Regions from separate parts of the Methyloversatilis sp. XJ19-13 genome, predicted to be linked through region 3. Evidence: predicted binding sites of a transcription regulator. Region 3 holds the regulator's gene; each other region holds the start of a gene.

Region 1 (5,013 bases), on a different contig from region 3:
CGCGATCAGGCGACCGGCGATCAGCACCATGCGGCCGAAGCCCTCGTGCGACATCTTCATCATCGGCGTCACCATGACCTTGGTTTCGCGTTCGATGGTCAGTCCGACGGCGTTGAAGAACAATTCGATGCGCCACAGCGTTTCCGGGTCCGGATCGCCCATCAGCGGCAGTGCGCGGCGCGCCTCGGCACTCAGGATGTAGGGCTCGAGCAACTGTGCATCGCTCTTGCCTTCCCACGCACCGTGCATGTCCTGCGCACGGAACTGCTTGATCAGCTCGCTCAGGAAGGGGGTTGCCAGTGCCGCACTGTCTTCGGCGGTGATGTCCAGGGTTTCAGCCATTTTGTTCAACCTCGTCTTCAAAATCGAAATCGCGCCGCGCGTCCTTGTCCAGTGCCTTGCGCAGCCACGGCGGCGGCGTACCGCGCAGCACTTCCTGCAGCTTGTCGAGAATGTCCATGATGGGTTCCGGCTGATTCACCTTGATCGGGTGGATCTTGCTGGCCACCACGCGTGCCGCCGCCGAACCACCGATGGCGGCGACATAGACGATGGCGACATCCTTGATCGCTTCGAGCTTGGGCGCGAGCTTGTCCTCGTCGCCGTCTTCGTCGAGCTTGCCGCCGAAGTCGAAACTTTCGAGAAAGTGGTAGCCGTCGCGGTCGATTTCGTACACCGCGAGGTGTTTGGCCCAGCCGAAGTGCGCGTCGACGCACTGCTTGTCCTGGGTGGCGAAGGCGATTTTCATCATCTGCTCCTCATGTGATGGATCGGTGGTCGGCGTCAGACGCCGACCGCATCGGGTGCGACATCGACGGGCGCGGCGGAACCGGCGCAGCCGCAGCCGCCGCTGTCGCACGACGCGGCGTCTTCGCCACTGGCCGCGCGCCGGCTTTCTTCCGGCAGCGGCCAGTCCTGCGGCGTGTTCTGGTGTTCGTCGGCGAGGAAGGTGTTGGCCCAGCCGTTGATCAGTTCGCGCGTGCCGCGGTAGCCCACCATCAGCATGTGGGCGGCGCCCAGGCGGTCGAACATCGGGATGCCGACGCGCGCCAGCGGCACGCCGAGCCGCTCCGCCGCCTGGCGGCCGTGCGAGTGGGTGATCAGCAGTTGCGCGCCGCCCGCCTTGGCGCGGATTTCGAGGTCTTCGAGGTCGCCCACCAGCACTTCGGCGCAGGGCACGTCTTCAAGCACGCGCGAGTGCGTTGTGGTGACCGCGGCCACCACATGCGCACCCATTTCAGCGGCGGTGGTGGTCAGCGCGTACAGCAGGTCGGGTTCGGCGGCGAAGGCCATGTTCTTGCTGCCGACCCAGAAGTGGGCGTCGAGCATCACGTCCTGCAGCTGGCTGCGCTGGCGCCGGTACTTGTGCGGCACCGGCCGGCCCGACAGCGCCGACAGGTGCTGCAGGAAGTCGTCGACTGCGCTCAGCCCGGTCAGCCGGTCGAACACGCGGAACGGCACGCCGCAGCGTTCTTCGATCGCCGCTGCAGCGGCGTCCATGCGCGCGCCGACTGCCAGCGTGGCCTTGGCCGCGCCCAGCTGGCGCAGTGCGTCGGGCGTGGTGCCGCCGAGCGTGGTCGGCGTGAAGTTTTCCGGAATGTGGCCGTCCATCGATCCCGAAATGTCGGGCATCACGCGCGCCTGCAGGCCGAAGGCCTCGATCATTTCGCGCAGTTCGTCGATGTCGGCTGGCGTCAGGTGGGCGCCCGGCAGCAGGTTCACCAAGTGATCGTCACGCACCTCGCACGGCTGGGCGAAGGCATCGACCACGGCCAGCACGGCCTTGCCCCAGCCGTCCTCGAAGGCACCGACGTAATCGGGGGTCGATACATAGACGATGTCGGTGCCGGCCAGCGTTTCACCGTGCTTGGCGCGGATCAGGTTCAGGTAGCCGTCGACGTCGTCACCCTTGGTTTCGGTGAGGCCGGTCGAGGCGATGGCGATCAGCGACGGATTGGCGCGCTTCTTGATGTTGAGGATGGCCTGTTCGATGTTTTCCAGACCGCCGAGGATGGTGCTTACCTCGTTCATTGCCGTGGTCTGCATCGGGATCGCCTCCTTGAAGTGGCGCACCAGCAGTACCAGCCCGAACGAGGTACAGCCCTGCGAGCCGTGCATCATCGGCATGCAGTTGTCCAGGCCCATGAAGGCGTAGCACGCCCCCAGCGGCTGGCTCATCTTCAGCGGATTGACCGTACAGGCCTTCTTCGAATCGATGACGGTGGCCATGGCGTGATCCTCAGGCGACCGCCACGTCCCAGGGCGCCGGGCGGCGCACCTGTTCCCAGATCGGGTTGTACAGTGCCTTGTCGATCTCGCGCACCAGATCGACCATGCCTTCGTAGCCGGCATAGGCGTGGTGCCGTTCCTGGTTGATGTCCAGCCAGGGCATCTTGGCCTTCAGCGCGATGAACTGGCTGCGCCCGCCGGACAGCATGATGTCGGCCTTGGCGTCCTTGAGCATCGCGTACATTTCGCGCGGCGTCATGTCGTCGATCATGTGAGCGTCCTGCCCCATCAGTTCCTTGATCTTTTCCTTGTCTTCCTTGGTCGATTTCTTGACGCTGGTGCCGACGATCTCCAGACCGGCTTCCTGCAGTGCGGCCACCACCGACCAGCTCTTCACGCCGCCGGTGATCAGCAGCACCTTCTTGCCTTCGAGCCGCGGGCGGTAGGCGGCGATGCGATCGAAGGCACGCTTTTCCTCGACCGCGATCAGCGCTTCGGTGCGCGCCTTCAGCTCTTCCGGTGCGCCCTTCCCGACCAGCAGGCGGGCGATTTCGCGCAGTGTTTCCGACATGTCGCCGATGCCGTAGAACGAGCCTTCGAAGAACGGGATGTCGTAGCGCTCTTCCATCTTGCGCGCGATGTTGATCATCGACTTCGAGCACACCATCATCGCCGCCTTGGCGCGGTGGCTGTACGCGACTTCGCGATAGCGGCCGTCGCCCGAGATACAGGACAGGATGCGCACGCCGAGTGCGTCGAGCAGCGGCTTGATCTGCCACAGTTCGCCGGCCAGGTTGTATTCGCCGATGATGTTGATGTCGTAGGGCGTGACGAAGTCCGGCTCTTCGGTGCCGATCACGTAGTCGAGCAGCGCCTCGGCGCCGAGCTTGTTGCCGAGGTTCTTCGGGCCGACGAAGCCGGGGGCGTTCACCGGAATCACCGGCTTGCCGAACTTTTCGGTCGCCCGCTTGCACACCGCTTCGATGTCGTCGCCGATCAGCGCGGTGACGCAGGTCTGATAGACGAACACGGCCGGCGGGTCGTACTTCTCGATGATTTCCTTCACCGACCTGAACAGCCGCTTCTCGCCGCCGTAGATCACGTCCAGTTCATTGATGTCGGTAGTGAAGCCGGTGCGGTAGAGCTGCGAGGTGCTGGACGAGGAATTGCGGTTGTCCCACGAGTTGCCCTCACAGGCGATCGGGCCGTGCACCAGATGAGCGACATCGACGATGGGCTGCAGCGCGACCTTGGCGCCGTCGAAGGCACAGCCGCCCGCGGCTGCGCCGGGCGACAGCTGCTTGGTGCAGCCCTTCTTCTTTTCCTTGGCCGACTTGTTCTGGTTGTGCTCGCAGGCGGGTTCTTCGAACACGTCCTGGATCTTGGCGGATACACGGGCATCCATTGCACACCTCCCATTCGGTCATGGCATCCGTCGCTGGCGACGGCCCTGCAGCCACTTCAGCAGGAATGATGCCAAGCCGCTGCAGCGCACAAAGCGGCCATCGAATCAGCGCAGTAGCGGCACGGCGCCCTTCAGTCCGACAAACCGTGAGCGGTTTGCGACACGGCTTTGTCGGGTTTGGCAGGTGTCGCGCCGGCGGCATTACTCGATGCCGTCCATTTTTGCCTTCTGATAGATGGCCGCCTGCAGGCGCCGTGCAATGCCGCCAGGACTGGCGTCGAAGTCGCGGCTGGCCGCGTTGAGCGCGTCCTGCGCGATGGCCGATTCGGGCAGGGTGAGCGCGATGCGCCCGGCCATGTGCGTGGCCTGCGGCACCGCGCGCAGGATGGCCTGGCGGTTCGGGTGCTCGATCAGCGGCACCAGCTTCGTGGCTTCCGGCCTCCCGTCAAGGCATACGGCATCGTCGATCACTTCGACCTTGCGGCCGTCTTCCGTCGTCTTTACATGGATCGTCATTTCGCTTCTCCCGTCAGGATGGATTGCACACAGGGGTGTCGAAGCAGGAGACGTGCCGCGACGGGAACGAAGCTTGCTCATGTGTCGGCAGACACCCATCGACTCGGAGGCACACAGCATGCAGATCGGCGTAGACAGCCAGCGCGCGGTGGAAAACAAGCGCGTATTCGTGGTCGACAACGACGACGTCGTCAGCATGGCGCTGCAGTTCATGCTGGCCGACGAAATGGAAACCCATGTGCTGGCCGACAGCGCCGAAGCGCTGGTCAAGGGCCGCAGCGCGCCGCCCGACCTGCTGCTGCTCGGTGCCGGCGTGCTGGCGAGCGAAGGCGTTGACGTGGTGACGCGCCTGAAGGAAGGGCTGGGCGGCGTGAAGATGCTCGTGGTGTGCAGCGACGCCGACGACGACGACGTCAGGGCGGCGCTGGCACTGGGTGCGGAGAGCACCTTGCTGCGGCCGCTCAAGGTAGAGAACGTGCGGCGCAAGGTCGATACCCAGCTGGGGCGGCGCACGCCGCTCGAAATCCCGGTGGTGCTGCGCTGAGCGCCCGGCGATGAAAGTCCTGATCGACGCCCCGCACGTCGAGAGCATGATCGACGCCTTCCCCGACCTGGCGACGCTGCGCGAGCAGCTTCGCTTCGGCAACCGGGTCGAAGTGCCGGTGTCGCGGCTGTCGATTGATGCTTTGCGCTTTCTCGGCAAGCTCTACAGCGAGGCGGGGCCGGCCATGCAGGCGCGCGCCGCGCACCTGGCTACGCTGCAGCGTGCGCTGGAAGGTGACGGCCGGCGCTTTGCCGCCGGCGACCTCGAATCGCTGGTGCCGGCGCTGGCGCGCCACCTGGCGACAGATGCCATCCGCGGC
Region 2 (5,013 bases), on a different contig from region 3:
ATGATGTTGATGCCACCGGCAAATCCGGTGCCGGCATCGATGACGGCCAGCTTGCGGTGCATGCGGCGTAGTCGGTTGCGCCGCAGCGTGACCCAGCTGATGTCGGGGCGGAAGATCAGCGTATGCGCGCCGGCGGACTCCAGCGCCACCCGGTGCGTGCTTTCGAATTCGCGTGCACCGAAGCCATCGACCAGAATGCGCACACGCACACCGCGTTGCGCCGCTCTCGCCAGGGCGGCGGCGATGCGCTCGCCGATGCCGTCATTTGCAAAGATGTAGGTTTCCAGAAAAATTTCCTGGCGCGCCCCGTCGATCGCCGCTTCCAGCGCAGGAAAGTACTGTTCGCCGCACACCAGCAGGCGGATGTCGTTGCCGGGCAGGAATCGACTCATTCCAGGCTCACTGTGGTCTCACGGCGTCGTCACGCGACAGTCAGCGACAGTCGGGCGGTCAGCGCCGCATGATCGGAAATGCGCGACCAGGGTCGGCCGGCATGCAGCTTTACTTCCCCCACGTCGAGGCCGCGCACATAGATGCGGTCCAGTCGCAGCAGCGGAAACGCTGCCGGAAAGCTGCGCGCCGGGCGGCCGTGAAACAGGCTGTGCGCCTCCTGCAGGCCGAGTGCGTCGGCCCACTGGCCTTCGGCGCGGTTGTGCCAGTCATTGAAGTCGCCAGCCACGATCAAGGCTTCGGCGGCAGGTATGGTCGAAGTAACGTGCTCGGCCAGCATGGCGTACTGCTGCGCCCGGCCGCGTGCGGTCAGGCCCAGATGCACGCACAGCGCATGCACGCGCCGGCCGGGCGCCGGCTCGATCACGCAATGCAACAGGCCGCGCTGTTCGAAGCGGTGTGCCGACATGTCGTGGTTGTCGGTCTGCGAGATCGGGTGGCGCGACAGGATGGCGTTGCCATGATGGCCGTGGTCGTACACCGCATTGCGGCCGTAGGCCGTCGCCGGCCACATTTCATCGGCCAGGAACTCGTACTGCGGCTCGATCGGCCAGTCGGCGTGGCGCAGCGCGTGTCCGTGGTGCTGACCCTGCACTTCCTGCAGGAACACCAGATCCGATGACAGGTAGCGCAGGCGGTCGCGCAGTTCGTGGATCACCATGCGGCGGTTGAACTGCGAGAAGCCCTTGTGGATGTTCCAGGTGCAGATGCGCAGGTCTGTCGTCATGGATCGAGCGGGTGGCCGCGCCCGGCTTCGGCGAGCTTCATCATGTGGCGCGCAAACGCCGGGTCTTCGCCGCGCAGCAGGGTCATGAGCTGGTTGCGGAAGGCGTCGCAGGCCAGCCACTCGCGCATGTAGTCGTCCCAAGACGCCCAGCGGCGCGCGGCCAGCCCTTCGGCTTCATCGGTCCAGGCGACCAGATAGGCGCGCTCGAACAGCGAAATGAGCATCTGGTAGATGATGTGCATGCGCCGTTCCTGCTCTTCGCTGAGGTGCTGCGGTGCTGCTGTTTCGCGCAGCGGCAGGTCCGGATTGGCCAGCACGATCTTCAGGAAATCGATGTAGGCGTCCGACAGCATCTGGTACGCCTCTTCGTCTTCGTTGTCGCGCTCGCGCCGCTGCTGATAGATGAAGGTGACGACGGCGAGCGGCAGGCCCAGCGCGGTCACGACGTAACTGGCCAGTTCCCAGCGCTGCATCCAGTCCATGGGGAAGCCGCCCTCAAGGCGAGGCGGCCAGCATGCGGTCGAGCGCGAGTTTGGCCGGCACTGCTTCGTGTTCCGGCACGCTGATCCGGTTCACCACCTGGCCTTCGGCGAGGTTTTCCAGGCACCAGGCAAGATGCTGCGGGTCGATGCGCTGCATGGTCGAGCACATGCACACGGTGGGCGCCATGAACTGCACGGTCTTGCCCTCGTGCTTCACCTCTTCGGCGAGGCGATTCACCAGGTTCAGTTCGGTGCCGACCAGCCACTTCGTGCCGGGCGCGCCTGCTTTCACCGTTTTGAGGATGTATTCGGTCGAACCGACGTAATCCGACTGGCGACACACTTCAAGTGCGCTTTCCGGATGCGAAATGACGAGGCCATCCGGATGCTGGTTGCGCCAGCGCAGGATGTGCGCCGGCTGGAACATCTGGTGCACCGAACAGTGGCCCTTCCACAGCAGGATCTTCGCCTTCGCCACCTGCTCGCGGGTCAGGCCGCCGTTTTCCAGGTCCGGGTCCCACACCACCATGTCATCCAGCGGGATGCCCATCTTGTAGCCGGTCCAGCGTCCGAGGTGCTGGTCGGGGAAGAACAGCACCTTTTCGCGTCGCGCCAGCGACCACTCGAGAATGCTGGCCGCGTTCGACGAGGTGCACACGATGCCGCCGTGTTCGCCGCAGAAGGCCTTCAGGTCGGCTGCCGAGTTGATATAGGTTACGGGCGTGATCAGCGCGTCCGGGTCGCCGGTCATGTCGCGCAGTTCGCGCCAGCAGCGTTCCACTTTGGCCAGGCTGGCCATGTCGGCCATCGAACAGCCGGCCGCCAGGTCGGGCAGGATGGCGATCTGCTCCGGGCGCGACATGATGTCGGCCACTTCGGCCATGAAATGCACGCCGCAGAACACGATGAATTCCGCATCGGTCTGACTGGCCAGCCGTGCCAGCTTCAGCGAATCGCCGGTCAGGTCGGCGTGGCGATAGACATCTGCCCGCTGATAGTGGTGACCGAGGATGACCGCGCGCGGGCCGAGCTTTTCGCGCGCCGCAAGGATGCGCGACTGCGCCTGATCGTCGGCCAGCGCGTTGAATCGGTCAAACGTGATGTTGGCAACTTGCATCGGGTGTCCTTCAGGTCTGGCTCCACGGCAGGCCGGCCCTGCGCCAGCCACCCACGGTGTTGCGATGGCCGTTGGCGTCCATGTCTCCCTCGAACCCTTCGAGGATGTTGTAGGCGTTGCTGTAGCCCGCTTCCGCTGCGGCCGCCGCGGCGCCGTGCGAGCGTCCGCCGCTGCGGCACAGGAACATCACCAGCGCTTCGGGATCGACCTGGTGCTTGAGCTGTGTGATGAAATCCGGGTTGCGCTGGCCGGATGACTGGTTCCATTCGATCTGCACAGAATCCGGTACCTCGCCGACCCACTGCCACTCTGCCGATGTGCGCACATCGACGATGCGCGCGCCCGGCGCGAGCCTGAGCAATTCGTGCGCTTCGACCGGCGTCACGGCACCGGCGTAAGGCAGCTGGAGCTGTTGCGCACGTTCCCGTGCGAGACCGAGTATCTGTCCGAGTGTAGCCATGGCTGATGTTCAGGCGAATAAAAGTGGTCGAAGTATATCGTCCGCTGCAGTCGACGCCCGCACGCACCAAATCAGTGCTTACAAAAACAGGCGCGCATCAAATCGGTGCAGTTTTCGGGCCTGCTGCCCGCGCCGCCGACGTCAACGCGGCCTGTGGCACAATCCCGGGGCGAAATCCGGTGCGTGGCACGCGATCTGCTTTATTCAGCGCTGCGACAGCCGCCGCAACTGAACTGTTGAGACGTGCCTCAGACTCGCCCAAAAAACAGGAATCACCCCGTTCAAGCCGACCGAGCAACATCCATACATCCATCGTAGGAGAAATCATGACGACCGCGAAGCAGGTACTCGACATCATCAAGGAGAAGGAGGTCAAGTTCGTTGATTTCCGTTTCACCGACACCCGTGGCAAGGAACAGCACGTGGGTGTGCCGGTCAGCGCCTTCGACGCCGACAAGTTCACCGAAGGCCACGCTTTTGATGGTTCGTCGATTGCCGGCTGGAAGGGTATCCAGGCTTCGGACATGCTGCTGATGCCGGATCCGGAAACCGCCTTCATCGACCCATTCTTCGACGAAACCACGCTGGTCATCAGCTGTGACGTCGTCGAGCCGTCGGATGGCAAGGGTTACGACCGCGATCCGCGCTCGATCGCCAAGCGCGCCGAAGCCTTCCTGAAGTCGTCCGGCCTGGGCGATACCGCCTACTTCGGCCCGGAACCCGAATTTTTCATCTTCGACAGCGTCGAGTGGAACATCGACATGTCGGGCTGCCGCGTGCAGATCTTCTCGGAAGAGGCTGCATGGTCGTCGGGCGAGAAGTTCGAAAGCGGCAACACCGGTCACCGTCCGGGCGTCAAGGGCGGCTACTTCCCGGTCCCGCCGGTCGATTCGCACAATGACATCCGTGCCGCCATGGTGCTGGCGCTGGAAGCCGTCGGCATCCCGGTCGAAGTGCATCACCACGAAGTCGCGACCGCCGGCCAGAACGAAATCGGCACCAAGTTCAACACGCTGGTGCGCCGCGCCGACTGGACGCAGACGCTGAAGTACATCGTGCACAACGTCGCCCACAGCTACGGCAAGACAGCGACCTTCATGCCTAAGCCCATCGTCGGCGACAACGGTTCAGGCATGCACGTGCACCAGTCGATCTGGAAGGACGGCAAGAACCTGTTCGCCGGCAACGGCTACGCCGGCCTGTCGGAATTCGCGCTGTACTACATCGGCGGCATCATCAAGCATGCCAAGGCGCTGAATGCGATCACCAACCCGGGTACGAATTCGTACAAGCGTCTGGTGCCGCATTACGAAGCACCGGTCAAGCTGGCCTACTCGGCCCGCAACCGCTCGGCCTCGATCCGCATTCCACACGTCGCGTCGGACAAGGCCCGCCGCATCGAAACGCGTTTCCCGGATCCGCTTGCCAATCCCTACCTGTGTTTTGCCGCGCTGATGATGGCGGGCCTGGACGGCGTGCAGAACAAGATCCACCCGGGCGAGCCGGCCGACAAGAACCTGTACGACCTGCCGCCGGAAGAGGACAAGCTGATCCCGACCGTGTGCGCCAGCCTCGACGAAGCCCTCGATGCGCTCGCCGCAGACCATGCCTTCCTGACCAAGGGTGGCGTGTTCTCGGAAGACTTCATCGCGGCCTACATCGAGCTGAAGATGACCGAAGTGAATCGCACCCGCATGACGACCCACCCGGTCGAATTCGAGATGTACTACAGCCTCTGATCGCCACCGATCAGCACATGCCGGCGTGGCGTCAGCCC
Region 3 (5,013 bases):
GTCGAGGCAGCCCGCCGGGAGCGACAGCGCGGTATGCGATGCGGCGTTGCGTTCTTCCTCGGCGCGCGCGTCTTTCTCGGCTTCATCGGAAAAACTGAATGCTGCTGCCATCGACGCGGCGGCAAAGAGCGTCACGCCACACAGCAGCCGGATGCCTCCATTGCGATAACGCAGCACGACATACCCCGACAGTCGAACACCGCCGGACTATAGCAAAAGGAAATCGCGCCGCAGCCCCTCCTTGCGGCACGATTCACGGCGGGTTGTTGCATAAGCCACAACCGCCGGTGCCGTGGTTGCGGCACCGGTAACACGGATGTCAGGCCTTGACGCATTCCGCGATGAAGGACTTTCGTTCTTCGCCCTTGAGCGCCTTGTCGGTGGCTTCGGTGCGGCACTGTTTCTTGCGCTCCTTGAGCGCGCTGGCCTCGTCTGCAGTCAGCGTCGGTTTCGCGGCAGAACCCGACGACAGGCAGCCGCTCATGAAGCTGCGGCGTTCGTCACCCTTGAGGGCCTTTTCCTTCGCTTCGGCATTGCAGGCTTTCATCTTCTCCTGCTGAGGCCCCGCGATGGCGGCAGTCGACGAGACAAGCAGCAGGACGGCTGACAGGGCAGTCAGCGCCGGGGACAAGCGGTATGCGGACATGATGTAGCTCCTCACGACAACAATGAATGAATATGCGGATCGACTAGCAAAGGCCAGTCGATCCGCATGATATTCGCATGTCATCGAACAGGGAAGTTCTGTTTCAGCCCTCGTCGCCACCGAGCGCACGACGCTGACGCTCGACGAACTCGAGCGTCGAGTCGATGCCGCGGAAGCGCAGGATCGTGACGCGTACGGCCGCTTCGACCAGCACGGCCAGATTGCGTCCGGCCGCCACCGGTATGACGACCTTGCGTATCTTCACACCGAGGATATCCATCACCTCGTTGTCGAGCGGCATGCGCGTGGCTTCAGGCAGACCGGTCACCTGCTTCTGCAGGTGCACGACCAGCTGCAGCTTCATTTTCCGCCGACAGGCGGTTTCGCCGAATACGGTGCGGATGTTCAGCACGCCCAACCCGCGGACCTCGAGAAAGTCCTTCAGCAGTTCGGGGCAGCGCCCTTCGAGCACGGTGGGTGCGATGCGCGAGATTTCCACGCAGTCATCGGCAACCAGCCCGTGACCGCGCGAAATCAGTTCGAGTGCAAGTTCGCTCTTGCCGACGCCGGAATCACCGGTGATCAGCACCCCCATGCCCAGCACGTCCATCGATACGCCGTGCAATGTGGTCTGGTCGGCCAGTTCGCGCGCGAGATAGGCGCGCACCTGGTCGATGACCGAGGCTGCACTGCGTTGCGTGGTGATCAGGGGAATGCCGTGTTCGGCGCAGCCGGCGCGGATGGTTGCCGGCGGCTGCGCGCCGTCGGCGACGATGAAGGCGGGCGGATGGGCTTCGAGCAGCGCGCCGACGATATCCTCGACCTTGCGCGGACTGACATTCTCGACCCACAGGATTTCCGGCACGCCGATGACCTGGATGCGCCGGATGTGAATGGTATTGAGATGGCCCACCAGATCGGCGGGAGACAGGCCGATCTGGTCGGCAACGATCAGTGTGTTGCCGTCGCCGCACTGCCACTGCAGGCGAAGACGGTCGCGATTGTCCTCAAACAGCCGCGCGACGCTGAGCTTCCGCATGCACCGGTTGCCAGGTGGTGAAAAGAGTGTGGATGGCAGCGGCGTCGGCTGCCTGAAGCAGCTGCTCGCGAAATGTCTTGTCTGCAAACATTTGTGCCAGCTCGGACAATATCTGCAGATGCAGCTCGGTTGCCTGTTCGGGCACCAGCAGCACAAACAGCAGATTGACCGGTCGACCGTCCGGCGCATCGAAGGCGACCGGCGTATCCAGCCGCACGAACCCGCCGATGGCTTCCTTCAGACCCTTGATGCGGCCATGCGGGATTGCAACCCCCTGACCGAGGCCGGTGGAGCCGAGCTTTTCCCGCGCGAACAGGCTGTCGAACACCTGGCTGCGGGCAATACCCTGGTGGTTCTCGAACAGCAGGCCGGCCTGTTCGAACACACGTTTCTTGCTGCTGGCCTCAAGGCCGATACAGACATTCGAAACGGGCAACAGCTTGGCGATGAGCGTCATGTCAGGGGCTACTCCGAACACGCGGCGGGCGCGATCACCGGATTAACGGAAACCGCGCCGTGAAGTTGATTGCACTGCAACAAGACGTAGGATTATACGCTCGTGACAGGCAGCAATCGTGTCATTCTGCCGCTTGGTGCTTGACCGACTCGCGCGTGTGCTCGTTCGATTTTTCCTTGTGTTTGAGCACCTGGCGATCGAGTTTGTCCATCAGGTTGTCAAGGGTGGCGTACATGTCTTCACTTTCCGCTTCGACAAAGATGTCGCGGCCTCGCACGTGCAACGTGACTTCCGCCTTCTGTCGCAACTTTTCGACTGTCAGAATCACGGAAACGCTTGTTACGTGGTCGAAATGGCGGATCACGCGTTCGAGCTTCGACTCGATGTAGTCGCGGATCGGCTGTGTCACTTCAAGATGATGGCCGGTGATGGTGAGGTTCATGCTGCCTCCTGTCGTTGCGGGACGGAATATGCGGGACGATCCGGGCGTTCATCATTGAACGCGTTAGATCGCCTTGCGCACGCTGACCGGCGGGATGTTGAGCGATTCGCGGTATTTGGCGATGGTGCGCCGCGCAACCACGATGCCCTGCTGACCCAGTATTTCCGCGATACGCGAGTCCGACAACGGACGTTTGGCATCCTCGGCACCCACCAACTGGCGGATGAGTGCGCGGATTGCGGTGGCTGAGCAGGCCCCGCCGCTTTCGGTTGCCACATGGCTGCCGAAAAAATATTTCAGTTCGAACAGACCGCGCGTCGTCGCCATGTACTTCTGCGACGTCACGCGGGAAATGGTCGATTCATGCAGTTCGAGCGTCTCTGCGATCTCGCGCAGCGTGAGCGGCCGCATCGCGACTTCGCCGAATTCGAAGAACTGGCGCTGGCGCTCGACGATGGCCTGCGATACACGCAGGATGGTGTCGAAGCGCTGCTGGACATTCTTGATCAGCCACTTGGCCTCCTGCAGCTGGCCGGACAGGCCGCTGCCGCGCTGGCCCTGCAGGATTTCCGCATACAGCCGGTTGATGCGCAGACGCGGCATGGCATCCGGATTGAGCAATGCCGTCCATTGGCCGCGCACCTTGCGCACCACCACATCGGGCACGATGTATCGCGCATCGATCGGCGCAAACTGGGCGCCCGGACGCGGATTGAGCGAACGGATCAGGGTCTGTGCGGCACGCAGCAGTTCTTCGTCGCAACCCACTGCGCGGCGGATCTTGGCGAAGTCGCGTGCGGCCAGCAGATCGATGTGCTGGTCGATGATGACGCGTGCGAGCGTCGACACTTCGTCGGTCGCCAGAAAGTTGAGCTGCATCAGCAGGCATTCGCGCGGGTCACGCGCCGCCACGCCGGGCGGGTCGAAGTTCTGCAACTGGCGCAGCGCGATCGACAGGTCGTCGAGGTCGATATCGGCCTCTTCCGGCAGCAGCTCGACCAGTTCGTCCAGACCCTGGTTCAGGTAGCCGTCATCATCGAGCGCTTCGATCAGCAGGCGGATCAGATAGCGGTCGCGCTCGCTCATCTGCGACAGCGCAAGCTGGCCGCACAGGTGGTCCCTCAGTGATGTGCCTGCCGCCTGCACGTCCTGGTAGTCGCCGTCGTCATCGTCGCCACCACTGCGCGTCCCGTAATTGCCGCCTTCGCCCGACCATTCGTCCATGTCGGCACTGCCCGTGCCCTCCGGGGCACGCTCGTCTGCGCTGGCCTGGGTGCTTTCCTGCGGCGCGTCACGCACCTCGGTCACGCTCTCGGGCGGCGGCTGGAAGCTGGCGGTGGCATCGGGCTCGTCACGCTCGAGCATCGGATTCTCATCGAGGAAACGTTCGATTTCCTGATTGAATTCGATGGTCGACAGCTGCAATAGCCGGATCGACTGTTGCAGCTGCGGTGTCAGCGCAAGATGCTGGGAAAGTTTGAGTTGCAGCGACTGCTTCATGGTGTGCAAATTTCGGCGGGCTACAGGCGGAAATGCTCGCCCAGATAGACCTTCCTGACACTTTCGTTATACACGATTTCGTCCGGCCGGCCGCTCGCCAGCACCTCGCCTTCGTTGATGATGTAAGCCCGGTCACAGATACCCAGCGTTTCCCGCACATTGTGGTCGGTGATCAGCACGCCGATGCCGCGCTCCTTCAGGAAGCGGATGGTTTTCTGGATGTCGATCACTGCAATCGGGTCCACACCGGCGAATGGTTCGTCCAGCAATATGAAGCGCGGCGACGTGGCCAGTGCGCGGGCAATCTCGACACGCCGCCGCTCGCCGCCCGACAGCGCCACGGCCGCGCTCTTGCGAAGGTGGGCAATGCCAAGTTCGCCCAGCAGCTCCTCGAGCCGCTTCGCGCGCACGCCTGCATCCTTCTCATTCAGTTCCAGGATGGCGAGGATGTTTTCCTCGACGTCCAGCTTGCGGAACACCGAATTCTCCTGCGGCAGGTACGACAGGCCCTGATGCGCCCGCCGGTGAATCGGCAAGTGCGTCAGCCGCTCGCCATCGAGGTGGATCTCGCCGCCGTCGGCCGTGACCAAGCCGACGATCATGTAGAAACAGGTCGTCTTGCCGGCACCGTTCGGTCCCAGCAGTCCGATCACTTCGCCGCTGCCAACCTCGAAGGACACATCCTTCACGACCGGGCGCGATTTGTATTTCTTGCGCAGCCGCTCCACCTTGAGCCGGCTGACACTCCGGTTTTCAGTCATCGTCGTCGGGTTGTTCGCGCAGTACCTTGCGTATGCTATCGGCAGAAAAACCGCGCGATTGAAGAAATCTGGCCTGCCGCGCCCAGGCCTTTGCATCCTGCGGCGCGGCATCGAACCTGCGCGCCCATACGGCACGGGCGCGGACCGTTTCATCCTCTTCCAGTGATG

The links. Region 3 encodes sigma-54, which starts transcription at its own class of promoters, with help from an activator protein. Its sites were predicted from a motif close to TGGCACNNTTCCTGCT; they were not measured.
Region 1: the regulator sigma-54 is predicted to act here: its motif matches at 3,693-3,708, upstream of nifE (nitrogenase iron-molybdenum cofactor biosynthesis protein NifE).
Region 2: the regulator sigma-54 is predicted to act here: its motif matches at 3,421-3,436, upstream of glnA (type I glutamate--ammonia ligase).

What each region holds. Positions count from the first base shown of each region.
Region 1 covers NZ_JANINH010000001.1:115,557-120,569, forward strand. Annotated here, with positions in the region: gene NMQ14_RS00555 (NifX-associated nitrogen fixation protein) at 1-342, opposite strand, end outside; gene nifX (nitrogen fixation protein NifX) at 335-748, opposite strand; gene nifN (nitrogenase iron-molybdenum cofactor biosynthesis protein NifN) at 784-2,229, opposite strand; gene nifE (nitrogenase iron-molybdenum cofactor biosynthesis protein NifE) at 2,240-3,634, opposite strand; gene NMQ14_RS00575 (hypothetical protein) at 3,836-4,150, opposite strand; gene NMQ14_RS00580 (response regulator) at 4,269-4,694, shown strand; gene NMQ14_RS00585 (AAA family ATPase) at 4,705-5,013, shown strand, end outside.
Region 2 covers NZ_JANINH010000001.1:360,450-365,462, forward strand. Annotated here, with positions in the region: gene clsB (cardiolipin synthase ClsB) at 1-392, opposite strand, end outside; gene NMQ14_RS01790 (endonuclease/exonuclease/phosphatase family protein) at 422-1,177, opposite strand; gene NMQ14_RS01795 (hypothetical protein) at 1,174-1,659, opposite strand; gene nadA (quinolinate synthase NadA) at 1,673-2,776, opposite strand; gene NMQ14_RS01805 (rhodanese-like domain-containing protein) at 2,787-3,236, opposite strand; gene glnA (type I glutamate--ammonia ligase) at 3,563-4,975, shown strand.
Region 3 covers NZ_JANINH010000003.1:189,598-194,610, reverse strand. Annotated here, with positions in the region: gene NMQ14_RS05545 (hypothetical protein) at 1-177, opposite strand, end outside; gene NMQ14_RS05540 (PsiF family protein) at 320-646, opposite strand; gene hprK (HPr(Ser) kinase/phosphatase) at 750-1,685, opposite strand; gene ptsN (PTS IIA-like nitrogen regulatory protein PtsN) at 1,654-2,142, opposite strand; gene hpf (ribosome hibernation-promoting factor, HPF/YfiA family) at 2,264-2,584, opposite strand; gene NMQ14_RS05520 (RNA polymerase factor sigma-54) at 2,648-4,084, opposite strand; gene lptB (LPS export ABC transporter ATP-binding protein) at 4,105-4,845, opposite strand; gene recX (recombination regulator RecX) at 4,838-5,013, opposite strand, start outside.